Regions from separate parts of the Brevundimonas sp. TWP1-3 genome, predicted to be linked through region 2. Evidence: riboswitches for the same ligand, from Rfam matches in the RefSeq annotation. Region 2 holds a riboswitch; the other holds the start of a gene.

Region 1 (15,691 bases), on a different contig from region 2:
CGTCTCGTTCATGGCGATATCGAAGGGCGCGTCGCCGGGCAGGGCGGTCGCGCGCACCATCAGACTGTTGCCGCAGCCGTGGATGACGTCGGTCAGGCCGGTCTCGCGCGGGCCGTCACGGCCGAAGAACCGCTCCAGATAGGTGGTGGTCCAGCCGGTGTCAGCCGGCACACGCCCGCGAATGGGGCCGAAGACGACATCGGCGCCGGTCTGGCCTTGCGCGTCCAGCAGGGCGGCGAGCCAGCCGGGCGAGGCGGCCTCGTCGTCGTCCAGGAAGGCGATCAGGGGCGCGTCGGTCGCCGACAGGCCGATGTTGCGAGCGGTCGCCACGCCGGGGACGGGGGCGTGGACGTAGGTCAGGGGGACGGGCGCCTCGCCGCGCAGGCGCTCGATCAGGACGGCGGCGGAACCTTGCGGGTCGTTGTCGGCGATGACGACGGCGGCGACGCGGTCCAGCGATCCAGTCTGTACGAAGACGGAGCGCAGAGCGCGCTCCAGGCTGTCGGGGCGGCGCAGGGTGGGGATGATGACGGCGACATCGCGCATGGTCAGACGGCGTCCGCATAGACGGCGGCGCGGTAGAGCCTGAGCGCGAAGGCGCGGGCCTTGACCGGCAGGACCGTCGTCAGGGCGGCCTGTTTCATCAGGCGGCGCGCCAGGGGCAGGGCGGGCAGGCGTTTCAGGGCGCGCGCGGCCTTGTAGCTGGGATAGGTCTGGACGATGGCGGGATGCAGGGCGACGACGCGGGCGAAGTTGCCGGCGCCCTGGTCGAACTTGCGCGCCAGATCCTCGACGGTATCCAGGCCCATGTGGGTGGCGGGATTGTCGATGTGGACGACGGGGAACCGGCGCGAGACGCGCATGGCCCACTCCACATCCTCCCAGCCCCAGCCGCTGAAACCGGGATCGAACGATTCGGCGGCGAAGACGTCGCGGCGCACCAGCAGGTTGGAGGTGTAGACGTATTTCTCGGGCGTCAGGGCGCGCTGGGACGCCGGCAGGCATTCCGAGGCGCCGGACAGGGCGCGGTGGACGGCGAACCGCGCGTCGGTCGGGGCCTGATCGAGAGAAAAGCCGCCAAAGGCCACGGCGGGCGCGTCCTGGGCGAACAGGCGCAGCCAGGTTTGAAGGAAGATCGGGGTGTCGGGCCGCATGTCGCTGTCGAGGAACAGATAGGCTTCGCCTCGGGCGGCGGTGGTGAGGCGGTTTCGTCCCCTAGCCCGGCCCTCGTTGGCGACCAGGCTGATCAGGCGCACGGGCAGTTCTAGGGCGTCGAGGGTCGCCTGAAGCCGCGCCGTCAGATCGGCGTCGGCGGTGCCGTCGTCCAGCAGGATCAATTCGACCGCACCGGACAGGGCGGAGGCCTCGGTGTCCAGCCGGCGCAGCAGGGCCTGGGGATCGTCGCGCAGGAAGGGGATCAGGACCGAAATGGTCGGCTTCGCCTGCGACCAGGCGGCGTTGTCGTGGATATGGGCGCTCATGCCGTCACGCTCAGGCGCGCGCGGATCAGGCGCATTAGCACGTCGCGGACGCCTGCGGCGTTCAGCGTCAGGGCGACGACGGCATAGACAACTCCACCCACGCCGGCATCCAGCATCAACTCCACGAACCCGCCGATGGGCGGCAGCAGCCAGACCACCCCGGCCATAACGGTGGAGGCTATTCCACACCGAATCAGCGCCTCCCACGGCATCGGCAGGGCGATGGCGCGGCGGCTGAGTAGCAGGCAGGCGATCAGGCCGATGGCGAAGCTGGCGGCGGTGGAGACGGCGGCGCCGAGGACGCCCAGCCGGGGGATCAGAATCAGGTTCAAAGCGACGTTGCACAGCGCCGGAATGGCCATGGTGACCAGCAGCAGGCCGGTCTTCTTGCCCAGGGTGAAGCCGAAGCCGAAATAATAGGCGATCATGCCGGACAGGAAGGACGAGGCCGCGATCCACGGCGTGACCAGCGCAGCGGCGGCGCGCAGATCCTGGCCGATCATCAGTTCCGCCATCGGTCGTGCGACCATCGACAGACCGACGGCGGCAGGCAGGCCGATCAGGATCAGGGTCGATCCCTGCTCCAGCGCCGTGCGACGCAGGGCCTCGCGGCCCCCGCGCTCCAGCGCCATGACCATGGCCGGCGCCCCGGCCGCGCCCAGCCAGATGAAGATGACGTCCAGGGTGCGGTTCGCCAGGCTGTAGCTGGCGTGATAGGCGCCGACCGCCCCGGCATCCATGAAGGCGGCCAGCAGGAACCGATCCGTTGAGGCCAGCACCACGGCCAGCGTCAGCGACGCCGCGATGGGATAGCCGTAGGCCGCATAGGCCTTGAGCCGCGCTCGATCAACCGTTCCGCCGGTCGCCTGGCGCAGCTCGCCGGGCAGGATGAAGGGCAGGGCGAACAGGGGGGCGATGGCCAGGCCCAGCAGGGGCGAGGCCGCGCCGGCCCCGGCGACGGCGAACCCTGCGCCGACCAGAAAGCCCAGAATGGAGACGCCGATGTCGACACGGGCGGCCTTGGACACCTCGCCTGCCGCCCGGAAACGCTCCTGCGCCAGCTTGGCCAGGTTGCGGACCGGCGCGCCGGCCAGGCCGAAGGCGACGGCGATCTTGAGCGCAGGCGGCAGGGGCGCCAGCCACACCACCAGGGCGGCGATGGGGGTGAAGACGGCGATGATGGCGAAGGAGGTACGGTACAGGCTGGCGAAATGGGCGGCCAAGCCCTGGGGCGTGCGCTCGGCCGCCCAGAAGCGGGCCATCGACGCCTCCAGCCAGCTGAAGGTCACGGTGTGGGCCAGGGTGGTGACCGAAAACGCCAGGGCGTAGTGGCCGAAGTCGTCGGGGCTGAGCAGGCGCGTGAAGACGAAGATGGTCAGGAACCCGACCACCCCCTGGACGATCTGGGCCGGCAGATAGCCCCAGACGCCGCGCCAGAACATGCGCTGTTCGCTCAACGCACGGCCGCCCGGTCGCCCAGCAGGACGGGGATGGTGACGGCGATGACCCACAGGTCCAGCCAGAAGGACTGGCGTTCGATATATTCGATGTCCAGCTGGACGCGCTCACGCACCTGGGCCTCGGTGTCCACCGGCCCGCGCGATCCCTTGATGGCGGCCCAGCCGGTCATGCCGGGCTTGATGCGGTGGCGGTGGGCGTATTCGGCGACCAGCAGGGCGGACTCGGTCTCGCCGGTCTTCATGCCGATGGCGTGGGGGCGGGGACCGACCAGGGACATCTCGCCCGACAGGACGTTGAAGATCTGGGGCAGCTCATCCAGGCTGGTGGCGCGGATGAAACGGCCCACGCGGGTGACGCGGTCGTCGCCGGGGCAGACCTGGCGGCTGGCGGTGGCGTCGGCGGCGTCATGACGCATCGAGCGGAACTTCCACACCACGATGGTCTCGTGATTGAAGCCGTGGCGGCGCTGGCGGAAGAGGATCGGACCCGGGCTGTCCAGACGCACCGCCAAGGCGACCAGGGCCATGATCGGGGCGGCGACCACCAGGGCGACCGCGCCGATCAGCAGATCCTGCATCCGCTTGTTGAAGGCCCGCCTATCGGAATCGGCCGGCCCGTCCAGCGACGCCAGCGGCGCATTGGCCAGCCGGTTCAGCACGCCGTCACGACCCAGTTCCGAATCGACCAGCACCGTCAGCGGATTGGGCAGGGCGTTCAGACGTTGCGTCAGATCGCGCACCCGCTGACCCGCATTGGGATCGATGGCCAGGACAATCCGGTCCACATAGGGGGTCATGCGATGGGTCAGCAGGGCGTTGGCGTCGCCCAGCACCGGCACGCCGGCGACGCTGTCCGGCGAACGGGCCAGCCGATCGTCGAACACGCCCAGCACATTCATGTCGCGCCGCTCCAGCGCCCGCTCGATCAGAGTCTGGGCGTTCCGGGTGGCGCCGACGATGACGATATTGGGCGACAGGGCGCCAAGACGCCGCCAACGGGCGATCACCGCCAGCCACAGCCCATGCAGCACGATCAGGGCCGCTGTCGTCGTCAGCGCCCAAGGCGCGACGATGTCCAGAGCCGGTCGATCCAGCAGCCATCCCAGGATCAGGGCGACGCCGGCCGAGACCACGCCGACCCCCGCAACCCCTGCCAGATGCAGGGTCCAGGGCGTGTCGCGACCGAATCGATAAAGCTGCAGCGCCCGCATCGACACGAGGACCAGCACTGCGCCTCCGATGACGGGTGCGGCGTCGCCGACGGTGATGTCGGCCAAGCCCATGGGCTGGATCGCCAGGATCGCGCCCAAAGCCAGACCGACGACCACCAGCACATCGACGAGCCTGAAATAGTGGGCCGACAGCCGCACGGTCGACCGCTGGCGCGCATTCAGCCACACCTCAGGGCGGAACGGCCCACGCGAGGCCCGCCCCTTGGGCGGCGCGTCGGCGGCGAGACTGGCGGGGCGGTCGAGCAAAGGGCGATCCAGAGGCGAAGAACGGCCGCGACATTGCCGGTATCGCCTCTATGTCGCGTTAACGTGGACACTTTCGCCCGAACCGGATTGCGCGACGCATCAGCCTCCGCTATCGACGCCGTCGCAGGAGACGTGGCCGAGTGGCTGAAGGCAACGGTTTGCTAAATCGTCGTACCCCGTAAGGGGTACCGAGGGTTCGAATCCCTCCGTCTCCGCCATTTTCTTTTAAATACAATGAAATCAACCGCTTAAGGCGGGTGGGCGGGCGGCTGTGTGACGCTTTGTGTGACACGTATCGCTTAGCCGAGGGCCTCTGCGATCTGCTGCTGATTCCATCGGGCGTCGATGAAGGGGCAGGGGTAGTTTGGCCCTACTTCATCCTCTTCAGCGCTTGCGAAGAATGTCCGCGCTGCCTCATGTAGATTTGCGGGGATGATCAGGAAGGCGACATCATCGGATGTGAATCGAAGGTCGCCTATGTGCCGCCATTCGCGTTCCCATTCGAAGTTGTAGTTGCCTCCAACAGCATCGACGAATGGCGTCATTGACCAGATGGGCGCGTTAGGATTGCCTCGTCCTGCGGCCATGAGCGCATGAACGCTGTGATATAGCGGCTGATCTCGGTAGGCGTAGAGAATGGGGTTGCCGCCACGAGAGACAATGAAGCTCTTGCGAAAAACGATGCCTAGTTCGGAGCGTCTATTTGCGATCCGTCCAAGGTAATGGAGCGGAGTTTCGCTGAAGCACACGGTCCTTTGTGAGCTAGGATCAGGAGCATTTTCCCTCGCGATGCCGAAACTGTTGAATGCCCGGATCACTTGTCCGCTGAGGATGCCCATAATCGTGTCGTAGTCTGAGCGGCCATCATACTGTTTGGCAAAATGCACCACGTAGTCGGACATATCCGGCCACGACGGATTGTTGGTCTGAACCAAGTGGGCGGAACGGTTAGCGACGGGAACGATAGCCATAAGGTATCATGACCTATCCAAATCGGCCCGCCGAGATGGAAAGTGGATAAGTGAACAAACAGGCAACATTTGTCTTTGAGCGATATGGGCCATGTGGTTTGCTTGCTGTCGGTCGTGGCTGACGGAGGCGAGAATGAACCTGGACGAAGAGACTGCCCGCATCTTGGACACTCTCAAGGGAGTGGACCTGTCGAGTTCCGATGGTCGTGCGGGGATTGGTAGACTGCTGGCAGAAATCGAACGCCGCGCGCCTGGTGCTATCCTACAATCGGCGTCCCGGATCGAGCTGCGTCGCGTCGTTCGATGCAATGTCGCTGCGATAGAGCATGAGGCGAACCTATGATGGTTCCGAAGGAATGGCGGGCTGTCATCAGCCCGTGGACGCCGGATCAGGACTTGGCGAGGGTGCTGATGCTTCGCGCTTCCATCCTATGGAGCTACAGCCACATTGAGCAGAAGCTGACCTATCTGGCGATCCGCTGTTCGCATGAATCGGAGTATCGCGACCTTGCAGAGAAACCGCCATTCACCCCGGCATCAAGGATCAAGTTCCTTCGCAGAGTGCTGGATACGCAAGGCCCTCTTTCAGCAAGCCGATCCTTGGGCCTTTCGATCCTTGATCGGTTCGATCAGGGCCGGGACATTCGGAATCAAATGGCCCACGCGGACATGAGCGTGCTTCCCGGAATAGCCCGTTTCGATGAAATCGTTATCTCGAACGGCGAGATCGTCCACCGGGACACGCCCTATTACGCGGGCCAGCTTGAGCGGATAGCCATCAAGGCGGCGAGGTTCAGTAAGGCGATCCAGCGCATCCACTACAAGCTGTTTCAAGATACCCCTCTGTCATCAGATGAGGAATCGGAAGGCTAAGCCGAGCCGTTTCAAGGAACCTTCGCGTTGACCTCACTTTGAGCATCTTGGATGCCACCAAGGATGTCTACGAGGCTTGTTTTAATGAACTCGCGCAGTTCCACAGTTTCTCTCCCGTTTAGCTTACGGCGGTATATGTGGCGTTGATCGCGTCGGCGAAAGGGTCCCCGCCTTTCGATCCACCCTTTGTCACATCCCGGCTCTTCGCGGCCATGCCGAGTTTGATCGCGGTCGCTTCGGCGCTGACCTGTAGAACGGGACCGAGTTCGCGCCACAACCTTTGACGCGCCACATCGGCGAGGTTCGGGTCGTTGAGCGCGCCCACTTCCTGAGCGGCCAAACGTCCACGACGGCTGAAGTCAAATCCTGCGACCCAAGCCGCATCAGGGAAATTGTCAGGGAATCATAGCGCCGAAGATTTCGCGCCACGCCGACAAGACGGTCGCGCTGACGTGATCATTCTTGGAGACAGGGAGCGGGTTTTTTTTCATTTCGACGCCGATAATCGTGTCGTAGGGTCCAGCCCTGCTTCAAGCACTCTTTCGAGCAGCGTCGATGCAAGCGGCTGGGTCATGGTCGGGCTCAATTCTGAACGCTACAGCTTTCCGGTGGAATTCCTACAAGGGGGCTGAGCCAATAAGCTTCAGTGTTGCGCCGCCAAGATAAGAGCTAGATTCTAGTTTTGGCGAACAGCTTGTGCGGCCGACTGGCGTCGAGTTGCTAACAAGCAATTACCGATGTCTGGAAACCTACCAATGTCCGGTCCTGGCGCTTTTCCGAAATGAGAGTGCAGGGCGATTTGCGCCTAAGCGGCATTTGCGGAGATGGGACCGGTCGCTGAAATCCATTCAGCTTCGCCGAAAACTTAGGCCAATATCCTTAGGTAAGAAGTCGAAAGACAATCCCTCCAACTAGGCCAGATCTCTTCCCGCCGCGATTGCACAGTTTGAACTGCGCGCCTTGAGCTTGGGCCAAGGTGTGAACGATCGCCAGGCCGAGGCCGGAGCCGGACGCTTGAGATGAGGCGGCGCGGAAGAAGCGGTCGGTAAGGTGGGGAAGCGTGGCTTCGTCGACGCCTGGGCCGTGATCCCAGACGCAGACCGCACCCGTCGTTTGAACATGCACGATCACAGGCGGTTCGCCGTGGTGGAAGGCGTTGTCGATCAGGTTGAGGATCTGTTCGGTGATGAGGTCTTCGGCGCCGAGGACGGTCACCGGTTCGGCAGGAAGACGAAGACGCATGGCGCCGGCAGGAAAGCTGCGACGCTCACGGGCGGCCTGGCAGGCGCGGCGTGCGGCGCGGCCGAGGTCGGCGGAAGACTCGATGCGGGCGCCGTCGGCGCGGGCCGTTGACAGCAGTTGTCCGACGAGGCGCGTCATGCCGCTGACGGCGTCGCGAGAATCGGCGAGCAACCGTCTCTCCTGATCCGTCCAGGGACGAGAAGAGCCTGCGAGAAGTTCGAGATTGGCGGACACCACCGACAGCGGCGTGCGCAGTTGATGCGAGGCGTCGGCTGCGAACCGCTGAATGCCGGAGGTCGAGGTCTCCAGCCGCGCGAGCAGATGGTTGAAGGCGTTCAGGACCGGCCAGAATTCGCGCGGGGCCAGATCGACATTGGTCGGGGCGAAGTCGGCTGAGGGGCTGGGCCGTCGCGTCAGGTCGTCGATCAGACGTTTGAGCGAGTTCAGGCCCCATTGCAGCGCTGGCCAGATCAGCAGAGCGGCCAGCACGACCAAAAGGCCAGGGAGAAGCAGCATGCTGCGGTAAAGCTCGCGCAGGCTGGCGCGGCGGGAGTCCAAACTTTGGGCGACCGAGACGCGGATGGGGGCGTCGCGGCCGGGGATGATCAGTGTCTGTTGCGCCATCCGCACCGAAACGCCCCGGACCGACAGGTCTGCGAAGACCGGGCGGTCCGCTTGGGCCTGAGCGAGGTTGGGCAGTTCTGGATAGCCAGTGACGAGCCAGTCGCCTTCGCGGACGCTGTAGAAGACGGCGTCACGCTCGGGGCCGTCCAGGAGGGCCAGGGCCCAAGGTTCCACGTTCACGGTGATGCGGTCATCCGCGACCGACACGGTCTCGCGGATCGTTTGCAGCGCGCCTGCCAGCAACCGGTCTGCATTGCTCGCCACCACCCGCTGGGCCGTCCAGGCGCCGACCGCCAGAACGACGACGGCGAAGATCGCCAGCGGAACCACCTGTGCGATCAACAGGCGCGTGACCAGGCTGTGGGAACGGGCAGGCCGGGCGCGGCTCATGGATCGAGACGATACCCGCGACCACGAATATTGGTCACCGCAGGACCGTCGGGCTGAAGCTTGCGACGCAGCCGTCCGACGTGGATTTCCAGCGCATTGAGGGACGGTGCCTCGTCCTGCGGGAAGACCTCGGCGGCCAGCAGGTCGCGGTCCACCACCTGTCCCGGCCGAGACGCAAGGACGCGCAGGGCGGCCCATTCGCGGGGGCGCAGAGCAAGGTCTCGGTCGTTGACCAGGGCGCGGCCGGTGCGCCAGTCGCAGAAGAGGGTTCCGACCACGACCGCGCCGGCGGCCTGTCCCTGACGCCGGCGCACGATGGCGCGCAGGCGCGCGACCAGTTCCGACGGAGCGAACGGCTTGACCAAATAGTCGTCGGCCCCGAGGTCTAGGCCCGCAACGCGGTCGCCGAGCGCGTCGCGCGCCGTCAGCATCAGAACCGGCGTCGACGATCCTCGACGCCTCAGGGTTCTGAGCACTTCGAAGCCGTCGATGTCGGGCAGGCCGATGTCCAGGATGGCGGCGTCGAAGACCTCTGCGCTTTCGAGCTGCAAGGCCTGTTCACCGCTGTCGATACAGCTTGCCTCGAACCCCGCCTCGTGAAGACTGGCTTCAAGTGAATGCCGCAGCGCCTTGTCATCTTCGACGACGAGTATTCTCATGGCGACGGAATGGGGCGACGGATCATGCGCGACACCATAGCCAGAAAGCCGGAGCGGTGAAGACGGATCGACGACATCTGCTGATGGGTCTGGCGGGAGGCGTCGCCGGATTGGGCGCCGCCGCCTGTTCGTCGGAACCGGAGGGGGCGGGCACCGCGCAGCGGGTCCGCTGGCTGGCGCGTCGCGAAGGGGCGCTGCACATCCTGACCAACACCAGCCTTATGGGGCCGGTACTGGAGGCCTTTCGTCGTCGCTGGCCCGGGATCAGCGTGCGTCTGGAAGACATAAACTCCACCCGGATCGCCGAACAGGTTCGCGCCCTGGCGGACGCTGGGCGGGACGGGCCGGATCTGGTCTGGAGCACGGCGATGGACGTGCAGGTCAAGCTGATCAACGACGGCTATGCCCAGGCCTACAAGTCCCCGCATCGGGCGGCGATGCCAGACGGGTCGGTGTGGCGCGACCAGGGATATGGGCTGACCGCCGAGCCGATCGTGTTCGCCTATAATAAGGGCCAGCTTGCGGGCGATGTCGTGCCCCGCAGTCACGCGGATCTGCTGCGGTTGCTCAGGACGCGGCCTGACGTCTTCGACGGACGCGTCACTCTCTATGATGCGGAACGCAGCGGCGTGGCCCTGATGCAGTTGTCGGCGGACGTGCAGATCTATCCCGACGCCTGGCCGTTGATGGAGGCGCTGGGCGCGCAGCGTCCGCGACTGGACACCTCGGGGCAGAGGATGATGGGCCAGATCGCCGATGGGCGGATGGTGTTCGCCTATAATATGAATCGGTCTTACGGCGAGTCCTGGGCCGAACGTGTTCCCGAGATCGGGCTGATCACGCCTGACGACTATCATCTGTCCGTTTCGCGGGTGGCGTTCATTCCGCGCAACGCCGCGCATCCGAATGCCGCGCGGCTGTTCCTGGACTTCCTGCTGTCGCGCGAAGGCCAGCGGGTGATCGGAGCGCTGGGTGTTCGGCCGGTGCGCGACGATGTCGATGCGCCCCTGCGACCCGCGTCGCCCGGCGTTCGGCCTATCCGTGTGGGGCCGGCCCTGCTGGCCAATCTGGATCAGGCGCGCCGCGCGACCCTGCTGACGCGATGGGACGCCGCGATGCGTCTTGGCGTCAGGGCGCCCTCGGATCCCGCCGCGCCCTGAGCGTTCCTGTGGATAAGTCCACAAAGTCCTAAACCCGCCTTTCTGTCACGCCGCCGTCACCGCCCCACGAGCTGCCGTTCTAGCGCGACCATAAACGATGCGCGCCGATCTTGAAGAGCAACGAAATGCGAACATGGCGCTTGTTGCCGCAATAAAATTGCGGTTTTCACGTATTTGACACCAGTCGCGGGGTCGATCTTACTCAGCTTCAGCAAGGCGGGAGAGATCGGCTCCGGCCGACGCCGAAGGCGCAACCGCCCCGGAAACGCTCAGGCAAACGGACCGTCTTGCTGAAGGAACGCTGGAGAGAAGGACGGGTCCGGGGGATCCGCCCTCGCCGAAGGAGAAACGGGTCGCAAGGCCCCGAAGCTCTCAGGCCTGATGACAGCGGGGGCGAAACGACGCCGCAGAGCGTCGCTCGCGTCAGACACCCCTGGGGAGGGGCGTCATCTTTATGAGGACCATCGCCTTGTCTCGTCTCAACCGCCATCTGACCACCTGCTGCAGCGCCATCGCCCTTCTGTCGTGCGCCGGGATCGCTCACGCACAGGACGCCCAAACCGCTCCAGAGGCCGCCGCCTCGGTGGACGACATCGTCGTCACCGCGTCCCGGATCGACCGGGCCGGCTTCCAGGCGCCCACGCCCACCATCCATCTGACGGCTGAGGATCTTTCGGTCGGCGCGCGCCAGAACATCGCCGCCGCGCTAAACGACATGCCTCAGTTCAAGGCCAGCAGTTCGCCCCAGACGACCGGCACCAACACAGGTGCGGGCAATGCGCCGGTCGATCTGCGCGGCCTGGGGATCAACCGCACGCTGGTCCTGATCGACGGGCGTCGGGTGTCGAGCGAAAACGACCTCAACAGCATTCCGTCCGTTCTGGTGAAGAGCGTGGACGTCGTCACCGGCGGCGCATCCGCAGCCTGGGGTTCGGGCGCCGTCGCCGGCGTTGTGAACATCGGCATCGACCGCTTCTTCACCGGCGGCAAGCTGGGCGCCGAATACGGCATCTCGTCCTTCGACGACGCCGAGCAACAGCGGTTCGAGGCCGCATGGGGCACGCCGTTCGCCAACGGCCGCGGTCATTTCGTGATCGGCGGCGAATATCTGGACAACGACGGCGTCGTTCCCAAGACCTCGCGTCCGGCCATCGGTCGCTGGGCTCAGGTCTCGAACGGCGCAGGCGCGTTTGTCACCGTTCCCAACGTCGGCTTCTCCAACGCAGCCTACGGCGGTCTGATCGTGTCCGGCGTGAATGCTGGCAAGGTGTTCAATCCCGACGGCACGCTGCGCGCCTTCAACTATGGCACGGTGGTCGGCACAAATACGGTTGGCGGCGAGGGACCGTCGAACGACGATCTCAGCCCCCTGGTCACGCCCCAGCGTCGCTACGCCGCTCTGGCCAGCGCCACCTACGAACTGGCCGACAAGCTGCGGCTGACGGCCGACGTCCGTCACTCGCGGATGTGGAACAACTACATCTGGTTCGGCGATCACAACCGCGGCAATCTGACGATCAAGAACGACAACGCCTTCCTGTCTGCGGCGATCAAGCAGCAGATGGCGGCGGCGGGCCAGACCTCCTTCACCATGGGCCGCTTCAACTCCGACCTGTCCTATTCTACGATCGATTTCGAGCGTGTCACGACCCAGGCGACCATCGCCCTGGACGGCGAGTTCGGCGACAACTGGCGCTGGGGCGCCTACTACAGCCACGGCGAATACGAGAATAATATCGACACGCCGGGCTTCCTGCTGACCACCAACTACGCCCAGGCGGTCGACTCGGTCATCAGCCCCGTCACCAATCAGCCCGTCTGTCGCGTGACCCTGACCAACGCCAACTCCGGCTGCGTGCCGATCAACCTGTTCGGCCTGGGCGCGCCGTCTCAGGAAGCCATCGACTATGTCACCGGCACGCCGCAACAACGGACCACGACGAAGCTGGATGTCGCCGGCGTCAGCCTGCGCGGCGAGCCCTTCAGCCTGCCGGCGGGGGATGTCTCGATCGCCGTCGGCCTTGAGGCCCGCAAGGAGCAGACCGATCAGCGCGTGGGTGAACTGGACGCCGCCAAGGCGTTCCAGACCTTCAGCTTCTCGGCCATGTCGGGCGAGTTCACCGTCAAGGAAGCCTTCGGTGAAATCCTGGTGCCGATCGTTCGCGACCTGCCGGTGTTGAACAATCTGGAATTCAACGCCGCAGCGCGTATCTCTGACTATGACACCACGGGCTCGATCTGGTCGTGGAAGGTCGGCGCGACCAACGAGTTCTTCCCCGGTTTCCGGGGGCGCATCACCCAATCGCGGGACATCCGTTCGGCCAACCTGACCGAACTCTACACCACCACCACGACCGGCTATAACAACATCAACGACCCCTTGAAGGGCCAGACCGTCTACACGCTGAACAACGGCGGCGGTAACCCGAACCTGGCGCCGGAAACGGCGGACACCCTGACGCTGGGACTGACCTATTCGCCCCCGTCGATCCCCAGCCTGAACATGTCGGTCGACTACTACAACATCAAGATCGACGATGTGATCACCACGATTGCGCCCCAGGATCTGGTCAGCCGCTGTTTCAACGGCAACACCGCCCTGTGCGCCAATGTCGATCGTGACACCTCGGGCAATCTGATTCGCACGCGGTCCACCTATGTGAACCTGGCCGAGTATCACACCGACGGCATCGACGCCGAAGTCTCCTATTCGTCCCCGGCGGACCTGTGGGTTCCGGGCGCGACCGGACGGGTGCAGATGCGCCTTGTCGGAACCTGGGTGAACAGCCTGACGACGGACGACGGCATCTCCGAGATCGAATACGTCAAGTCGCAGGGTTATGCCTTCGGCCTGGGCGTGCCGGAACTGCGGGTCAACGCCAGCCTGGGCTGGCAAGGGGAGGTGTTCGGCGCAAACCTGCGCGCCCGCTACATCTCGGAGGGCGTCTACAACAGCACCGTCAAGATCGTGAACAACGACATCGACGCCTTCACCTATGTCGATCTGGGGCTGACGGCCGATCTGGCCCACTACGGCGCCGACGGCGTCGAGCTCTACGCCAATGCGACCAACCTGTTCGACAAGTCGCCGCCGGATGGTTCGCTCTTCTCTCCGTACTACGACGTGGTCGGTCGGTACGTCACGGTAGGCGCGCGTTACCGCTTCTAGTTCGGGTAGCGCGCTCCAGGTCGCCGGCTTCGTTCTCCCGATCAGGAGCCGGCGACCCCTTCTTCTTTCCCCCAGTTCACGGTCCGAATGATGATCTCTCGTCTCCCGCTGGCGCTTGCGCTCGCGCTGTCTGCAGCGCCCGCCGCCTTCGCCGAAGCGCCCAAGCCGGCTGCGATCGTGGCCGATGGCCTGCCGGCGGTGCCGGACGATCTGGTCGCTGCGACCCAGCCCTATCTTCAGGCGCGTCGCGCCGCCTTCATGGGGTGGAACGCCGCAGACCGGTCCATGCTGATCAAGACCCGGTTCGGCGCCACGGACCAGCTTCACGTCGTCGCCGGTCCCGACGGAGCCCGCACCCAGATCAGCTTCGAGGCGGAGCCGATCGTGGGCGGCGCGTTGTCGCCTTCCGGCCAGACCCTGCTGGTCCAAAAGGACAATGGCGGGGATGAGTTCTATCAGCTCTACACCCTGTCCGGCGGCCGGCTGAATCGCATCACCGACGGCAAGAGCCGCAACTGGTTCGGCGCCTGGAGCCCGGATGGCAAGCGGGTCGGCTATGCCTCGTCGCGACGCAACGGCGCGGACATGGACCTGTATGTCGTCGATCCCGCCGACCCCTCGACCGACCGTCTGGTGGCGCAGGTTTCGGGCGGCGGCTGGAACATCGCCGACTTCTCCGGGGATGGGGCCAAGGCCCTGGTCCTGAACCGGATGTCGATCAACATCGCCGTGGTCTATGAACTGGACCTGGCGTCCGGCCGGATGACGCCGCTGACGGATCCGGCGGCGCAGGTTTCTTATGTCGATCCCAAATATGCGGCCGACGGCACGGTCTGGGCGACATCCAACAAGGACAGCGACTTCCTGCGCCTGGGGCGGATCGGACAGGGCGGTTTCGCGCCCGTCAGCTCCGAGACCCGGTGGGACGTTAGTGATTACGCACTGGCGCCGGACGGCAGCTTCATCGCCTATGCCGTGAACGAGGCGGGCGTCTCGCGGCTCAAGGTCATGGATGTCGCCACGGGCGCCGTCCGTGTCGTCACGGGCCTGCCGGAGGGCGTCATCCCCTACACCATCGGCCCCGCCATCGACATCGCCCCCTGGGGCGCGATCGGGCTGAGCCTGTCCTCCGCCCGCGTGTCGGGCGACGCCTTCTCCATCGATCCGACGACCCTGGCGGTCACCCAATGGACCCACAGCGAGACCGGCGGCCTGGACCCCGCGATCAACATCGAGCCCAAGCTGGTCGAGGTGAAGAGCTTCGACGGCGAGACCGTGTCCGGCTTCCTCTATCAGCCCGATCCGGCCAAATTCCCCGGCAAGCGCCCCCTGATCGTCGACATCCACGGCGGACCGGAAGGCCAGACCCGTCCCGATTTCCTGGGCTCTCAGAACTATCTACTGAACGAACTGGGCGTGGCGATCTTCTTCCCCAACGTGCGCGGGTCTTCCGGCTACGGCACACGGTTCGTGAACCTGGACAACGGCCCGTTCCAGCGCGAGAATTCGGTCAAGGATATCGGCGCCTTCCTCGACGTGCTGGAGGTCAATCCGGACCTGGACGCCTCGCGGTTCGCCGTGACCGGCGTCTCGTACGGAGGCTATATGTGCTACGCCACGGCGGTGCATTACAGCGACCGGCTGAAGGGGGCGAACTGCTACGTCGCCATCTCCAACTTCGTCACCTTCCTGGAAAACACCCAGTCGTATCGCCGCGACCTGCGGCGCGTGGAATACGGCGATGAGCGTGATCCGGTGCAGCGCGCGCAACTGCAGGCTATCTCGCCCCTGACCAGCGTGGACAAGATCACCATTCCGCTGCTGGTCGCCACAGGCGGCAACGACCCCCGCGTCCCGGCGTCCGAAGCCGACCAGATCATCAGCGCCGTGCGCGGCAACGGCGGCACGGCCTGGCACCTGCTGGCGCAGAACGAGGGGCATGGTTTCCACAAGAAGGAAAACGAGGACTACTATTTCTGGACCAGCCTGTTGTTCTGGAAACAGACGCTGCTGGGCGACGCCGCGCGCTGAGCTCCACCGGCGCGTTTCAGAAATCTATCCATGACCTTCAAATGCATCGTCGCGGCGAGCGCGGTTTCGGCCGCGCTGCTTGCGGCGCCCGTGATGGCGCAGACCCGCACGCCGGTTCACACCGACCATCACGTCCACGTCCATTCGCCGGCT
Region 2 (15,691 bases):
CCGCCCCTCCTGCGACCGCTAAAGCGCCGCCCTCGCAGAAGTCGTTCTGCGGGTCGATGACCAGCAGGGCGTCAGTGGGCCGGATGTCCATCAAACGCCCGCGTAGGCGTCGATCTCGTTGGCCGAGCCCAGGGCCACGGGGATGCGCTGGTGCAGGTGCTCGGGCTGGATGTCCAGGATGGGCTGCACCCCGTCCGTCGTCGCCTTACCCCCGGCCTGTTCGACCAGGAAGGCCATCGGATTGCCCTCGTACATCAGACGCAGCTTTCCGGGCTTGTTCGGCTCGCGCTTGTCCCACGGATAGAGGAAGACCCCGCCGCGCATCAGGATGCGGTGGACGTCGGCGACCATGGCCGCGACCCAGCGCATATTGAAGTTCTTGCCGCGCGGACCGTCCTCGCCCTTCAACAGGTTGCCGACATAGGTCTGCACCGGCTCGGACCAGTGGCGCAGGTTCGACATGTTGATGGCGAACTCCTTGGTGTCCGGCGATATGGCGATGGCGTCGTGGGTCAAGATCCAGTCGCCGTCGTTCGACAGGGTGAAGCCCTTCACCCCGGCGCCGGTGGTCAGGACCAGCATGGTCTGGGGACCGTAGAGGGCATAGAGGGCCGCGACCTGATTGCGGCCCGGCTGCATGAAATCGGCCTCGGTCGGCGAAGGCGTGGCGGACTTCAGCACCGAGATAATGGTGCCGACCATGGCGTTGATGTCGATGTTGGACGAGCCGTCCAGCGGGTCGAACAGCGCGAGGTATTCACCGGTCGAATGGGACGCCGGCTGGACCTCGTCCATCTCTTCCGAGGCGACGCCGGCGACGGCGGGGCTGGCCAGAAGGGCGTCGGTCAGCATGTCGTTGGTCATTACGTCGAGCTTCTTCTGCTCCTCGTCCTGGACGTTGATCTGGCCCGAAGCGCCCAGGGCGCCGGCCAGGGCGCCGCCGGCCACGACCTTGCTGATGTCCGCACAGGTGGCGGCGACGACGGTCAAGACCGTCTTCAGACCCTCGGGCGCGTCCAGGGCGGCGATATGGGCGTCGAGGCGGGTGCGGGTCATGCGGTCGATCCGGTTCTGGGCGTTGCGCCGTTCTTGGCGGGCGAGACGCGCCACCGCAAGACAGAAACCCTCTCCCATTGGGAGAGGGCTTGAGCCTCGGAGAGCCGCAGGCGATACGCAAGGCGAAAGGATGAGGGTCGGATGGTGCGAATTGGCCCGCCACCCGGCCCTCATCCGGCCCTCATCCGGCCCTTCGGGCCACCTTCTCCCAAAGGGAGAAGGGATGTTAAATCGGCAGGATCGCCGTGCCGAACGCGCGCTTCAACTCATGTGCGGCGAAGGTCTGGGCCGCAGCCGCGTCCGGCACGACCGTCGCCATGCCGAAGAACTCGTGCGTCGAACCGTGGAAGGTCTTGTGGCGCACATCCACGCCAGCCTGTTCCAGCTTTTCGGCCAGCAATTCGCCCTCCGAACGCAGGGGGTCGATATCGGCGCAGATGACCGTCGAGGACGGCAGGCCGGTCAGGTTCGCTTTTTCGACGATGTTGATGCGCGGATCCTGGGCGTCGGCCTCGCTGGCGAAGATGTGCTTCACGAACCACTTCATCATCGGCTTGTTCAGCGGCTTGGCGTCGGCGTTCTCGACGTAGGACTCATTGTCCATGTCCACCCCGGCGACCGGATAGACCAGCACCTGATGTTTCGGCGCCGGCAGGCCGGCGTCGCGCGCCATCATGGAAACGCCGATGGCCAGGTTGCCGCCGGCGCTTTCGCCCATAACCGCCACCTTCTGCGGGTCGCCATTGAAGGTCTGGGCGTTTTCCAGCACCCAGCGATAGGCGGCCAGGGCATCGTCGTGGGCGGCGGGGAAGTGGTGTTCAGGGGCTTGGCGATAGTGGACCGAGACCACGATCACATCGGCCATCTTGGATACGCCGCGCGGGCCGCCGTCATAGACGTCAAGATCGGCGATCACGAAGCCGCCGCCGTGGAAATAGACCACGACCGGATGCAGCTTGTCCTCGGAATGGTCGTGCGGTTTGTAGATGCGCGCCTGGATCGGGCCGGCGGCGCCGGGAATGGTGATGTCGCTGGTCTTGACGCCCATGTCGTCGCTGGGGTCCTTGCCGTCATTGCGCAACAGGGATTTCACGGCGTCGGTCGGGGTCGGTTGCTGGCGGGCCTCTTCCGGCGACAGGGTCTCGATCGGCTTGCCGCCGAGCGACGCCAGTTCGTCCAGCACCTTCTGCATCGGGCCGTCGGCCTTGGCGGGGGTGTCACGCGGCTTGTCGTTGTCGCCGAACAGCTTGTCTATAATCGACATTTTGGGATTCCTGGGTTTCGAACGGGGGCTCTTGACGACAACCCGCCCCACGCATCCTTGTTCCCCGACCGCTTGACTTGGGGCCGGAGTCGATGCCTTAGGTCGAGCGCTCTCGCGGGAGAGTTCGGAGTCTGGAAACAGGCCTCGACGCCGAAGGCGCAACCGCCCCGGAAACGCTCAGGCAAACGGACCGCGAAGCATACGGACGCTGGAAAGTCGCCCATTCGGGCGCGCCGACGGAGCAAGGCGACATGATTTGGTCGCCGGAATCTCTCAGGCTTCAGGACAGCGGGGGCGCGAAGACGGCGGAGCTCCGCCACCAAACGCGACCGTGAAAGCCTGAACCATGACCGACCAAGCCCTGAAGACCACGCCCCTGAACGCCGCGCACCGCGCGCTGGGGGCCCGCATGGTGGGTTTCGGCGGCTATGACATGCCGGTCCAGTATGAGGGCGTCCTGGCCGAACATCGCTGGACCCGCGAACACGCCGGCCTGTTCGACGTGTCCCACATGGGCCAGTGCAAGATCACCGGCGCCGACGCGACCGCCCAGTTCGAGCGGTTCGTGCCCGGCGACTATGCGATCCTGAAGGCCGGCAAACAGAAATATTCGCTGCTGCTGAACAAGGACGGCGGGATCATCGACGACCTGATGGCGGGCCGCCCCGACCACGACGGCCTGTTCGTCGTCGTCAACGCCGGCAACAAGGACGAGGACTTCGCCTTCTGGCAGGCGAACCTTGAAGGCGACGCCAAGCTGACCGTGCTGGACCGCGCCCTGATCGCCATCCAGGGGCCGGAAGCCGCCGAAGTCATGGCCGCGCATGAGCCGATCCTGGCCGAGATGGGCTTCATGGAATGCGCCCGGCTGATGCTGTTCGGCGTCGACTGCTACGTCTCGCGTTCGGGCTATACCGGCGAGGACGGCTATGAGATTTCGGTGCCGGCGGATCAGGCCGAGCGCGTCTGGAACACCATCCTGGAAGACGCCCGCGTCAAGCCGATCGGCCTGGGCGCGCGCGACAGCCTGCGCCTGGAAGCCGGCCTGCCGCTTCACGGCCATGACATCGACCCGACGACCTCGCCGGTGGAAGGCGCGCTGACCTTCGCCCTGTCCAAGTCGCGCAAGGAGCGCGCCGACTTCAACGGCGCCGACCGCATCCTGAAGGAATTGGCCGATACGCCCACGCGCGTCCGCGTCGGCCTGATCGTCAAGGAAGGCGCCCCGGCCCGCGAAGGCGCCGAGATCGCCGACATGGACGGTAACGTCATCGGCAAGGTCACCTCGGGCGGCCCCTCCCCCACCCTGGGCAAGAACATCGCCATGGGCTTCGTGCCGCCGGCCTATGCCGCGCTGGGCACGGACCTGAAGGTCGTCGTGCGCGGCAAGACTGCCGCCGCCGAAGTCGTCGCCATGCCCTTCGTGGCGCAACGCTATTACCGCAAACCGAAGACCGTCTGAGGATCAGATCATGAAGTTCACCAAGGATCACGAGTGGGTCAGCCTGGACGGCGACATCGCCACCGTGGGTATTTCCAAACACGCAGCCGACGCCCTGGGCGACGTGGTGTTCGTGGAAGTGCCTGAAATCGGCAAGACCGTCGCCAAGGGCGCCAGCTTCGCCGTGGTCGAAAGCGTCAAGGCCGCCTCGGACGTCTACGCCCCCGTCTCGGGCGAAGTGGTCGAGGCCAACGACGCTCTGTCGACCGCGCCGGAAACCGTCAACTCGGCCCCGGAAGCGGACGGCTGGTTCGCCAAGATCAAGGTGTCGGACGCTGCCGAACTGGACGCCCTGATGGACCAGGCCGCCTACGACGCCTTCCTCGCCACTCTCTAAGACCCATCGGACCCTCTGATTAAAAGTCAGAGGGTCTTCGGCCTTTCACGGCCCAGGACAAGACCATGCGTTATCTCCCCCTGACGCCCGACGACCGCACGGCGATGCTCGCCGCCATCGGCGCGAAATCGATCGACGACCTGTTCGTGGACGTGCCCGAGGCGGCGCGGCTGGACGGGCCGGTGGACCTGCCCCGCGTGGCCGGCGAGATGGAGGTCGAACGCGCCCTGTCCGCCATGGCGGCCAAGAACGCCACGGCCGGCGCCGTGCCCTTCTTCTGCGGCGCAGGGGCCTACAAGCACCACGTCCCGGCGACGGTGGATCACGTGATCCAACGGTCCGAGTTCCTGACCAGTTACACCCCCTATCAGCCGGAAATCGCCCAGGGCACGCTGCAATATCTGTACGAGTTCCAGACCCAGGTCGCGAACCTGACTGGCATGCCGGTGGCCAACGCGTCCCTCTATGACGGTTCGACCGCCATGGCCGAGGGTGTGCTGATGGCGACCCGCGTGACCCGCCGCAACAAGGCGGTGATCAGCGGCGGCGTCCACCCCCACTACGTCAAGGCGACCGAGACCGTGGTCCACGCCGTCGGCGTCGAGACGCAGGTTCTGGCGCCCGCTGTGGACGCCGAGGCCGCCGTAATCGATCAGATCGGTCCGGATACAGCCTGCGTCGTAGTTCAAACTCCGAACGTCTTCGGCACGGCGACGGATGTCACCAAGATCGCCGAGGCCGCCCACGCCGCCGGCGCCCTGCTGATCGTCGTGGTCACGGAGGCGGTGTCGATGGGCCTGCTGAAGTCGCCCGGCGAGATGGGCGCGGACATCGTCGCGGCCGAGGGCCAGTCGATCGGCAACGCGCTGAACTTCGGCGGTCCCTATGTCGGACTGTTCGCCACCCGCGAGAAGCTGATCCGCCAGATGCCCGGCCGATTGACCGGCGAGACGGTGGACGCCGACGGCGAGCGCGGCTTCGTCCTGACCCTGTCGACGCGGGAACAGCATATCCGGCGCGACAAGGCGACGTCGAATATCTGCACCAATTCCGGCCTCTGCACCCTGGCCTTCACCATTCACATGAGCCTGCTGGGCGAGACGGGCCTGCGCAAACTGGCCCTGCTGAACCACGAAAAGGCCGTCGCCACGCGCGACGCCCTGGCGGCCATTCCGGGCGTCGAAATCCTGACCTCGCGCTTCTTCAACGAGTTCGCGGTGCGCCTGCCCAAGAACGCGGCCGAGGTCGTCGATACGCTCGCCGGGCATCATCTGCTGGCAGGCGTGCCCTACAGCCGCCTGGCGCCCGCCGCCGGCATGGACGACGTCCTGCTGGTCGCCGCGACCGAAACCACCCTGGATGCAGACATCCGGATCCTGGCCAAAGCGCTTACCCAAGTCCTCGGCGCCTAAGGGATACTGACCATGAGCACCATGAACACTGTCGGCCGCCCGACCGCCCCGAACCAAATCCAGACCAAGCCCGCCACCCTGACCGGCGGCCGCGGTCTCCTGCAAAATGAAGCCCTGATCTTCGAGGGCGACGGCTGGGGCAAGACCGGCGTCGATCTGCCGGAACCCAAGACCGATGGATCCGACCTGGGCGACCTGGTCCGCAAGGATCCGATCGGCCTGCCCGGCTTGTCCGAGCCCGAGGCCATGCGCCACTATGTGCGCCTATCGCAAAAGAACCACGCCATCGACCTGGCCATCTATCCGCTGGGCTCGTGCACGATGAAGCACAACCCGCGCCTGAACGAGAAGATGGCGCGCCTGGCCGGCTTCTCGGACATCCACCCGCTGCAACCGATCTCGACGGTACAGGGCGCGCTGGAGCTGATGGATACGCTGGCCCACTGGCTGAAGACCCTGACCGGCATGCCCGCCGTCGCCCTGTCTCCGAAAGCCGGCGCCCACGGCGAACTGTGCGGCCTGATGACCATCCGCGCCGCGCACGAGGCCTCGGGCCAGCATGAGAAGCGCCGCAAGGTGCTGGTGCCCACCAGCGCCCACGGCACCAACCCGGCCACGGCCGCCTTCGTCGGCTACACTGTCGTCGAGGTCGCCCAGACCGAAGACGGCCGCGTGGACGTGGCGGACCTGGCGTCCAAGCTGGGCGACGACGTCGCCGCCATCATGGTGACCAATCCCAACACCTGCGGCCTGTTCGAGCACGACATCCTGGAGATCAGCCGCCTGACGCATGAAGCCGGCGCCTATTTCTACTGCGACGGCGCCAACTTCAACGCCATCGTCGGCCGGGTGCGTCCGGGCGATCTGGGCGTCGACGCCATGCACATCAACCTGCACAAGACCTTCTCGACGCCGCACGGCGGCGGCGGGCCGGGCGCGGGTCCGGTGGTGCTGTCGGAGGCCCTGGCGCCCTTCGCGCCGGCTCCGTGGGTCGTGCATGACGACAACGGCTATCGCCTGATCGAGCGCGAGGAAGACGAGGCCGTCCAGGCCTTCGGTCGCCTGTGCGCCTTCCAGGGCCAGATGGGCATGTATGTGCGCGCCCTGTCCTACATGATGAGCCACGGCGCAGACGGCCTGCGTCAGGTGGCCGAGGATGCGGTCCTGAACGCCAACTACATCAAGGCCCGCCTGTCGGACCTGATGTCGGCGGCCTTCCCCGACGGCCCCTGCATGCACGAGGCCCTGTTCGACGACGAATGGCTGAAGGGCACGGACATCACCACGCTGGACTTCGCCAAGGCGATGATCGACGAGGGCTTCCACCCGATGACCATGTATTTCCCCCTGGTCGTCCACGGCGCCATGCTGATCGAGCCGACGGAAACCGAGTCCAAGGCCGAACTGGATCGCTTCATCCACGCCATGCGTCTGTTGGCGCAAGCCGCGAAGGCCGGCGACGTTGACCGCTTCAAGGGCGCCCCCTTCCACGCCCCGCTGAAGCGCCTGGACGAAACCCGCGCCGCCCGCTCGCCGGTTCTGCGCTGGTCGGCCCCGGCAGGCTCGAACCAGGCGGCGTAAAGCCGACACCCCTAAGTCCCGTCATTCTAGGGCTTGTCCCTAGGATGACGGCCATAGGAAGAATGATGGGGCTTTCGTAGCCCCGAAATCCCTAGCCCGCCGCCCGTCTCAGCGCCGCGAAGGCTGCGCGGCCAAACGTCTCGGGCGGCGCATCGGGGTGGGCCAGCCAGGCGTCCAGGGACAGCTTCATGATGCTGACCGCCGTCCCGGCGACGACGCGGCAGGCGATGTCGTCGGACGCCAGGCCTTTGCGCGCCGCTAGCGCCCCAGCCAGCAGCCGCTCGACCTGTTCGTATTTCGCCTGGTCACCCGCCCTGAGCGAGGGTGTGCCGTGGATCAGGACGGCCACCGCCTTGGTCTCTTCTGACTGAGGTTGCTGGGCCAGATCGATCAGGGCGTTCTCCACCATGTCCAGCAGGGGTTCGTCCGCCGGTCGTGCGGCGATGGCGTCCGCGACCATTTGCGGAAACCCAGCCTTGGCCGAAAAGACGATCTCCTCCTTGGATCCGAAATAGTTCAGCAGGGTTCGTCGCGATACGTCCGCCGCCTGCGCCACATCGTCCAAGGTCGTCGCCTCGAACCCCCTGTCGAGGAACAGACGCATGCCCTCGGCCTGGATACGGGCGTGCGTCTCCAGCCGTTTGCGCTCACGCAGGCCTTGATCGTTGACGGAAATCTTTTCTTGCACTTCTTGCATATTTGCACCGGATGCAGATATGCAAGCCGGAACCCTTGGAGACAACATGTTTCAGCGACAGGATAGCGAAATGACGACCTGGACCACAGACGATATTCCCGACCAGAGCGGCAAGCTTGTCATGATTACAGGCGCGACCGGCGGTCTGGGCCTGGAAACCGCCCTCGTACTGGCCGCAAAAGGCGCCGAAGTGGTGCTGGCCGCCCGCAATCCAACCAAGGGGGCCGAGGCCGAGCGGCTGATCCGCGCACGACATCCCGGCGCCGACGTGAGGTTCGACCTGCTGGACCTGGGCGACCTGTCGTCCATCTCCGCCTTCGCAGACCGTCATCTGACGGCGGGACGGCCCATCGACATCCTGATCAACAACGCCGGCGTCATGGCCCTGCCGACGCGGCAGGTCACGACCGATGGCTTCGAGATGCAGTTCGGCACAAACTACCTGTCGCATTTCGCCCTTACGGGACGGCTGCTGCCCCTGCTCAGCGCAACCGATTCCAGGTCAGAGGGGGCGCGCGTGGTGCAACTGTCCAGCATCGCCCACAGAGGCGGGCGCATCCGCCTCGACGATCTGAATTACGAAAAGACGGCCTACAAGCCATGGCCGGTCTATCAGCAGTCCAAGCTGGCCATGCTGATGTTCGCCATCGAGCTGGACCGGCGCAGCCAGGCGCAGGGCTGGAAGCTGACCAGCGCGGCGGCCCACCCCGGCTTCGCACGAACCGACCTGATCGCCAATGGTCCGGCCCAGTCGGGCGCGGGCGGATTGATGATGGCGGCGGGGCGACTGCTTCAGCCCTTCATCAGCCATTCCGCCGCAGACGGCGCCCTGCCGACGCTGCTGGCCGCCACGGGGCCCACCGTGAAGGGGGGCGACTACTATGGACCGCAACGCGTCATGGAGATGAAGGGACCGCCGGGCTCCGCCGAGATCAAGCCCCAGGCCCAGGACGCCGAGGTCGCACAACTGCTCTGGGCGGAATCCGAGCGTCTGACCGGCGTCCGCTACGGCTGATCCGTGTCGCATCGGCAACAGCCGGCGAACGACTGCGGTTCATGACCAAAGCGTCATTCAGCGGACACCGATCCGCCATCGACGCAGAGCCTTAAGAGGTTTGTGGCAAGGTCGTCACGGTCGCCTTTTCCTTTCCCGACGAGGGATCGTGCGCCCGTGACGACCGTTGTCATGACGACCTCCCCTCCCCATCTGGCGTATTCGTGACCTCCCTCTCCGTTCTCCTCGCACAGCCTTCAAAACCGCGCAGCCGCACGCTGCGTCTGGTGAAACGCTGGGCGCTGATGATCGGCGGCCTGTTCGTGGTGCTGCTGGGGATTCTGATCGCGCCCCTGCCGGGTCCCGGCGGGATTCCGGTCATTGCTGTCGGCCTGATGCTGATCCTGAAGAGCTCGTTCTGGGCCAAGCGTCAGTTCATTCGCGCCCAGTACGCCCGCCCCAAATGGGTCTATCCCTTCCGTCGCTTGATGCGGAAGAAGCCGGAGTTCGCTCCGGTCTTCTGGCAACAGGCGTTGCGTGCCGAAAAGGTCGTGACCAAGCGATCCGGTCGTCGCCTGTCGCGCGGCCGCAAACAGGTGCGGCGCTATTTCCGCAAGCTGTTCCGCTAGTTAGCCGATATTATTGCGGTTGCGTTGCTGCAACCGCTAACCACGGCAACGTGAACGCAGTCCTCCCCCCGTCAGGCGTATCCTGTCTGCGCGTTATCAGAGAACCACTCATGCGTTGGGAGGCGCTAAGGTCATGATGTCACGCGTACAAAAGGGTCTGATCGCCGGGTTTGCGGCGACCATGGCCGTATCCTTGCTCGAAATACCCAATCTGTTCCTCAACTGGTTCGATCCCTTCCAGGGGGTCATCGCAAGCATGTTGGGCATGCCGGGAAACCTCGCCGTCGGGTGGGTGGTTCACGTCATCAGCGGCGTGCTCATCCTGGGGCCGCTGTTCGCCATCCTGTGTCCCCGACTGCCGACCGACACGCCCGAGACCAAGGGCATCGTCTTCGCCGTCGGCGCCTGGGTGCTGATGATGGCGGTGATCGTCATGTTCGGAAACTACCGGACCTTCACGGCCGGCTCCGGCTTCGGCACCTTCGCCTGGCTGCTGATCACCCACGCCGTGTTCGGCATTGTGCTGGGCAATGTCTATGCCCGGCTGGTGGCGCGCGACAAACGTTTGGGCGCCACGATCATCGGCGGCGCACACGCTCACTGATCGCGGCTTGACCGCCCAAGAAAAAGGCCCCCGACGGCGACGTCGGGGGCCTTGTTTCATTCAGCGTGAGTGCGGATCAGTTCAGGCGATCGCCGATCTGGGCGATGGCGCTGTCCAGCAGCGGATCCTTGGCGCCGCTGGCGATGCGGGCGGTCAGGATCTGTTCGGCGGTCTTGGCGGCCAGGTCGGCGGCGGCGGCCTTGACCTCGGCGGAGGCCTGGGCCTCGGCCTGGGCGATGCGGGTCTCGGCCATCTTCTGGCGACGGGCCAGGGTCTCTTCCAGCTTGGCCTTGGTCTCGACTTCCAGACGACGGGCGTCGGCTTCCGCCTGGGCCATCATCTCGGCGGCCTGGGCCTCGGCCTCGGCCTTTTCCTTGCGGATCTGGACCAGCAGGGCCTCGGCCTCGGCGCGCAGGCGAGCGGCCTCATCCAGGTCCGCCTGGATCTTGGCGGCCTTGGCGTCTAGGGCCTTGGCGGCGATCTTGGGCACGCCGGCGGCGACCAGGATGCCGAAGAACAGGATCAGGCCGATGCCGACCCAGATCTCCGCATTGGCGAAGCTCCAGATGCCGTGTTCGAAGATCAGGTTCATCAGGCGGCTCCCTTGACGGCGGCCAGCTCGGCTGCGGTCGCGGCCTTGCCGGTCAGACGCTCGACCATGGCGGCGGTCGTGTCGGAGGCGATGGTGGAGACATTGGCCATGGCGGCGTCGCGCGTCTTGCCGATGGAGGCCTCGGCCTCGGCGATGCGAACGTTGACGATCGCTTCTTCCGCAGCCTGGCGGGCGTTGGCGTCCTCGGTCACGCGCGCCTTGGCGGCGGCGGCCATCGAACGGGCGTCGGCGCGGGCCTTGGCGACTTCGGCCTGAGCGAGAGCGGCCTGTTCGGCGGCCTCGGCCTGGACCTGACGCGCGGTGGCGACGGCGGTGGAAATGGTGTCGGCCCGTTCGTCCATCACCTTGCGAAGGCGCGGCGCGAAGACCTTGGAGACCAGCAGGTACAGGACGACGAACAGGATCAGCAGATAGCCGATCTGGCCCGCCCAGTGCTCGAACTGGAATTGCGGCAGGCCGCCCGAGCCGTGCTCGGCGGCGGTCGCCGTCTCGGCGTGCAGGTCCGCTTCGACCGAAGCCAGGACTGCATGGTTGGATTGGGTGCTGGCCATGAACCGTCTACTGCAGGATCAGATGAAGCGGCGCGCGGGCGAACCCCGCGCGCCGTAATCGGCTGATATCAGCCGAAGATCATCAGGATGCCGAGCACGAAGGCCAGGATGCCCAGGGCTTCGGCAAGGGCGGCGCCCACGAACAGGTTGCCGACTTGGCCGGCGGCGGCCGACGGGTTGCGCAGGGCGCCGGCCAGGAACTGACCGAAGATGTTGCCCACGCCCAGGGCCGAACCGATCATGCCCAGGGTTGCGAGACCGGCACCGATGTACTTGGCGGCTTCAGCGTCCATGATTGTATTCCTAGATTAAAGTCGTTGGTGGTTGGGGTGAAGAGACTGGTCCGGCCCTTTAGTGGGCGTGGTCCAGGTTGACCACATCATTCAGATAGATGCAGGCCAGAACGGCGAAGACGAAGGCCTGGAGGAAGGCCACGAGGAACTCCAGCGCGGTCAGGGCGACGACCATGCCCAGCGACAGGGCCGCGACCGGGAAGGCCAGCAGACCGATGCCGCCGCTCAGGCCCAGCATGCCCAGCGACACGACGAAGCCAGCGAAGATCTTAAGCGCGACGTGGCCGCCCAGCATGTTGCCGAACAGACGAAGCGCCAGGGTTACCGGACGCAGCAGGAAGGAGACGAACTCGATCAGGCCGACGACGGGGCGCAACGCCAGCGGCGCGCCCATGGGCCAGAACAGCTTGAAGAAGCCCAGGCCGTTCTTGGCGAAGCCGACCACCAGCACCAGACCGAAGGTGATCAGGGCGAAGGTGATCGTGATGGCCAGTTGCGAGGTCGCCGTGAAGGTCAGGAACAGACCCAGGATGTTCATGCCCAGGATCAGGGTGAACAGGGTGAAGACGAACGGGAAATATTTGCGGCCTTCGTGACCGATGATGGAATCGGCCAGGTTGTCGATCAGGCCGAACATACCCTCGCCCGCCGACTGCAGGCGGCCCGGCACGATCTTGGCGTTCGACGTCACGGCGGCCAGGAAGCCGACGATCACCACGAAGGCGGCCGTCATGGCGATGTGCGAATTGGTGATCGCCAGATCGACCACGCCCAGAACAGGCAGGGTCACGTCAGGAAGGTCGATGACCTTCTGAATCTGAAACTGATGAATCGGATCGGCCATGAAGCCCTATCGTTCCCCGTCTTCGTCGGCCTCGACGTAGGGTTCGGCCGGAGCCGACGTTCCCAACGCCTTTGCCTGCGCCATCAGCCGGTTGGCTGTGCGACGCGCCATGTAAATCGACAAGGCGAAGCCCAGAAGGACCCCGCCGATCAAACCCCACGGACGGATCCCAAGGACCCAATCCGCGATCGCTCCGAACGCCAGACCCACCAGGACGCCGCCGAGAAGCTCGGCGATGATCTTGTAGGCCTGACCCGACACCTGATGGCCGGTCAGCTCGGCGGATTTCTCCGCCGTCGTCCGCGCCTCCAATGCGGATGCGCTGTCTTGGAGGCGTTTGATCGCCTCTTCGCGCGATTCCGGCATGGGGGATAGGACCTGTGCGTTCAGCGTCCGGACGGTGCGTCCGAACGGGTCTGAATTCGGCGCGGAAACTAATCGTGAGCGGCCCATAGGTCAAGGCGTCGTGATCACGCTCTAAACCGTTGTAGAATTTCGACTTTCGCCGCCTGTGGACAAGCCGTGACGATGCGCCGCTGTTCACGGCGACAGAATCCCGCCCGTCGCGACACGGGTCCGATGGCGATCAGCGCCGCAAACGACTAGGTTCACGGCCATGAATGCGCATGTTCCTCCCCCCGCCGCTCCGCTTCGCCCGATTTCGGTTCGGCTGGCGACGCCGCGCGGCTTCTGCGCCGGGGTGGACCGGGCGATCCAGATCGTCGAACGCGCCATCGAGAAGTTCGGCGCCCCCGTCTATGTGCGCCACGAGATCGTTCACAACCGCCACGTCGTCGAGCGGCTGAAGGCCATGGGCGCGGTCTTCGTCAAGGAACTGGACGAATGCCCCGACGACCGGCCCGTCGTCTTCTCGGCCCACGGCGTGCCCAAGTCGGTGCCCGCCACCGCCCGGGCGCGCGAGCTGGTGTTCCTGGACGCCACCTGCCCCCTGGTGTCCAAGGTCCATGTCGAGGCCGAGCGTCACCATGCCGCCGGCAAGCACATCATCCTGATCGGCCATGCGGGCCACCCCGAAGTCGTCGGCACCCTGGGCCAGCTGCCGCAGGGCGCCATCAGCCTGGTCGAGACCGAGGCCGACGCCGAATCGTTCGAACGCCCCGGCGACGCCCCTCTGGCCTATGCGACCCAGACCACCCTGTCGGTCGACGACACGGCGGGCATCCTGAAGGTGCTGAAGCGCCGCTTCCCCGAACTGCCCGATCCGCACAAGGAAGACATCTGCTACGCCACCACCAACCGCCAGGATGCGGTCAAGGCGTTGGGCGAGGGCTGCGAGCTGGTGCTGGTGGTGGGGTCCAAGAACTCGTCCAACTCGGTGCGGCTGGTCGAGGTGGCGATGCGCGCGGGCGCCGGAGCCGCCTATCTGGTGGACGATGCGTCCCAGGTGGACTGGACCTGGTTCGACGGGGTCCAGACCGTCGGCGTCACCGCCGGGGCCTCTGCGCCCGAGCCGCTGATCGAGGGCTTGGTGGACGCCATCCGCGCCCGGTTCGACGCCACAGTGACCGAGGACGACGGCGCCCGCGAGACCGTCACCTTCAAACTGCCGCGTCTGCTGACGGCCTAAGTCGCTAACCCGCTGGGCGCGATGACGTCCATCTCGTTTTAGATCCCGTCACCCTCGGGCTTGTCCCGAGGGCCCACTGTTGGTCGCGCTCGACCGCAGACGTTGCAAGCCGTCGCCTGAACCCGTCCGCAACCTCGTTCGCATTCACCGTAGGCCCTCGGGACGAGCCCGAGGGTGACGGAAGTGGTTTGTGCAGAACCTACTCGACGGCCTGCAAGGGCAGGGCGACGCGGAAGGTGCTGCCGACGCCGGGCGCGGTAACGACCTCGATCTTGCCCCCCATCAGCGCCGCCAGACCATGCGCCGCCGTCAGGCCCAGCCCCAGGCCGTCGGCTGTGCGCGTGCTGCTCTCGTCGCCTTGGGTGAAGGCGTCGAACAGGCGGGTCGCAGCCTCGGGCTCCATGCCGGGGCCGGTGTCCTCGACCTCCAGCACCAGCTGATCGCCGGCGACGGCCCGCAGGGTGATCTGGCCCGTCCGGGTGAAGCGCACGGCGTTGTCGCTCAGCGCCGCCATCAGTTTCTCGACATGGACCGGATCGCCCAGCCATTCGCCCTCGGCGGCCTCGACGTCTATCTTCAAGCCCTTGGCCTCAGCTGCGCCACGAAGGTCGTTGGCGACACGGCCGAGCAGGTTGTTGGGCCGGAACGGTCGCGTCTCCAGCGTCACCGCCCCGTCGCGCAGCCGCACCACGTCCAGCAACTCCTCGACCAGCCGCAGCTGCTGACGACCCGACGCCTTCAGGATTTCCAGTCTGTCGCGCTGCTGCGGCGTGACCAGGTCCGCCCCGATCACCTCGGCCATGCCCAGCACCCCGTTCAGGGGCGTGCGCAGTTCGTGGCTGACGTTCGACAGGAACCGGGTCTTGGCCTGGTTTGCGGCCTCGGCACGCTCCAGCGCGGACGATAAGGCGACCTCGGACGCCCGCAGACGGCGCACATCGGCGGTCGTATTCCAGAACAGGAACGCCGTGCCGACGATCAGAACCACGACCAACAAAAGCAGCAGCGGCCCGGCCTTCGTCAGGATCTGATAGCCCGGCCGTTCCGGCGTCCAGACGACGCGGCCCAACAGGGCGCCGCCAGCGTCGCGCACATCGACCCCACTCATGCCTTGGGGCGGCGCGGCGTCGCCGGGCTGGAAATGCACCTCGGTCAAGGCCAACCGCGTGCGCAGCGGGTCCAACTCGGCCGCAAACGGCTTGAGCGAGGCCACGATCGGGTCGGACGTCGGCGTTGACCCGGCCGCCGTGTGGCGCACGACGGTCGAGGCGCCCAGCACATAGATGTCGCCGCCGACCTGTACGAAGGCGGCCTTCAAGCGGACGGCTACCTCCGCTGTCGCCGAGCGATCTCGTCCAGCGGCTTGCGCACGCAATTCATCAACCAAAGGCTGGGCCGTTCGTCCGACCGCGTCGCCGATCTGCGCACTGGCTGGCCGGCCCTCGGTGCTGAGGCGGAACAACCGTCCCGCGCCATCATAGCCCAAGGTGAACTGATGCTTGTGCTGGGCGGCGTAGAAGGCGCCGAAGTTGTGGTCGTACCAGGCCACGTCGCCGGCTGTCATGTGATCGACCGCCTCGTCCCAGACCGAGGCCGTGGTCAGGTTCTCGCCGATGATTTCCAGCGCCCGCGTCAGGCGCAACTTCACCAACGCCTCTTCCTTGCGCGCCTGGTGCGCATCGATGCCCTGGCTGACCATGCCCAGGACGCCGGCCATGCCGATGATG

The links. A riboswitch is a leader RNA that binds a small molecule or an ion and turns the genes downstream of it on or off. The one in region 2 is predicted to bind glycine.
Region 1: another riboswitch for glycine. It lies ahead of ACP693_RS16750 (TonB-dependent receptor domain-containing protein); the one in region 2 lies ahead of gcvT (glycine cleavage system aminomethyltransferase GcvT).

The regions. Positions count from the first base shown of each region.
Region 1 covers NZ_JAFCTP010000003.1:69,898-85,588, reverse strand. Annotated here, with positions in the region: gene ACP693_RS16805 (glycosyltransferase family 2 protein) at 1-546, opposite strand, end outside; gene ACP693_RS16800 (glycosyltransferase family 2 protein) at 549-1,481, opposite strand; gene ACP693_RS16795 (lipopolysaccharide biosynthesis protein) at 1,478-2,938, opposite strand; gene ACP693_RS16790 (exopolysaccharide biosynthesis polyprenyl glycosylphosphotransferase) at 2,935-4,419, opposite strand; tRNA gene ACP693_RS16785 (tRNA-Ser) at 4,546-4,637, shown strand; gene ACP693_RS16780 (hypothetical protein) at 4,719-5,390, opposite strand; gene ACP693_RS16775 (hypothetical protein) at 5,730-6,263, shown strand; gene ACP693_RS16770 (hypothetical protein) at 6,382-6,603, opposite strand; gene ACP693_RS16765 (sensor histidine kinase N-terminal domain-containing protein) at 7,143-8,519, opposite strand; gene ACP693_RS16760 (response regulator transcription factor) at 8,516-9,178, opposite strand; gene ACP693_RS16755 (ABC transporter substrate-binding protein) at 9,262-10,338, shown strand; glycine riboswitch at 10,546-10,633, shown strand; gene ACP693_RS16750 (TonB-dependent receptor domain-containing protein) at 10,808-13,507, shown strand; gene ACP693_RS16745 (S9 family peptidase) at 13,598-15,538, shown strand; gene ACP693_RS16740 (amidohydrolase family protein) at 15,569-15,691, shown strand, end outside.
Region 2 covers NZ_JAFCTP010000002.1:43,910-59,600, forward strand. Annotated here, with positions in the region: gene pncA (bifunctional nicotinamidase/pyrazinamidase) at 1-91, opposite strand, end outside; gene ACP693_RS12175 (class 1 fructose-bisphosphatase) at 91-1,056, opposite strand; gene ACP693_RS12180 (alpha/beta hydrolase) at 1,283-2,320, opposite strand; glycine riboswitch at 2,426-2,523, shown strand; glycine riboswitch at 2,527-2,611, shown strand; gene gcvT (glycine cleavage system aminomethyltransferase GcvT) at 2,667-3,782, shown strand; gene gcvH (glycine cleavage system protein GcvH) at 3,793-4,158, shown strand; gene gcvPA (aminomethyl-transferring glycine dehydrogenase subunit GcvPA) at 4,224-5,570, shown strand; gene gcvPB (aminomethyl-transferring glycine dehydrogenase subunit GcvPB) at 5,583-7,151, shown strand; gene ACP693_RS12205 (TetR family transcriptional regulator) at 7,243-7,848, opposite strand; gene ACP693_RS12210 (oxidoreductase) at 7,919-8,863, shown strand; gene ACP693_RS12215 (PGPGW domain-containing protein) at 9,067-9,471, shown strand; gene ACP693_RS12220 (DUF6789 family protein) at 9,605-10,075, shown strand; gene ACP693_RS12225 (F0F1 ATP synthase subunit B) at 10,152-10,667, opposite strand; gene ACP693_RS12230 (hypothetical protein) at 10,667-11,239, opposite strand; gene ACP693_RS12235 (F0F1 ATP synthase subunit C) at 11,308-11,532, opposite strand; gene ACP693_RS12240 (F0F1 ATP synthase subunit A) at 11,591-12,376, opposite strand; gene ACP693_RS12245 (AtpZ/AtpI family protein) at 12,383-12,742, opposite strand; gene ispH (4-hydroxy-3-methylbut-2-enyl diphosphate reductase) at 12,993-13,964, shown strand; gene ACP693_RS12255 (ATP-binding protein) at 14,164-15,691, opposite strand, start outside.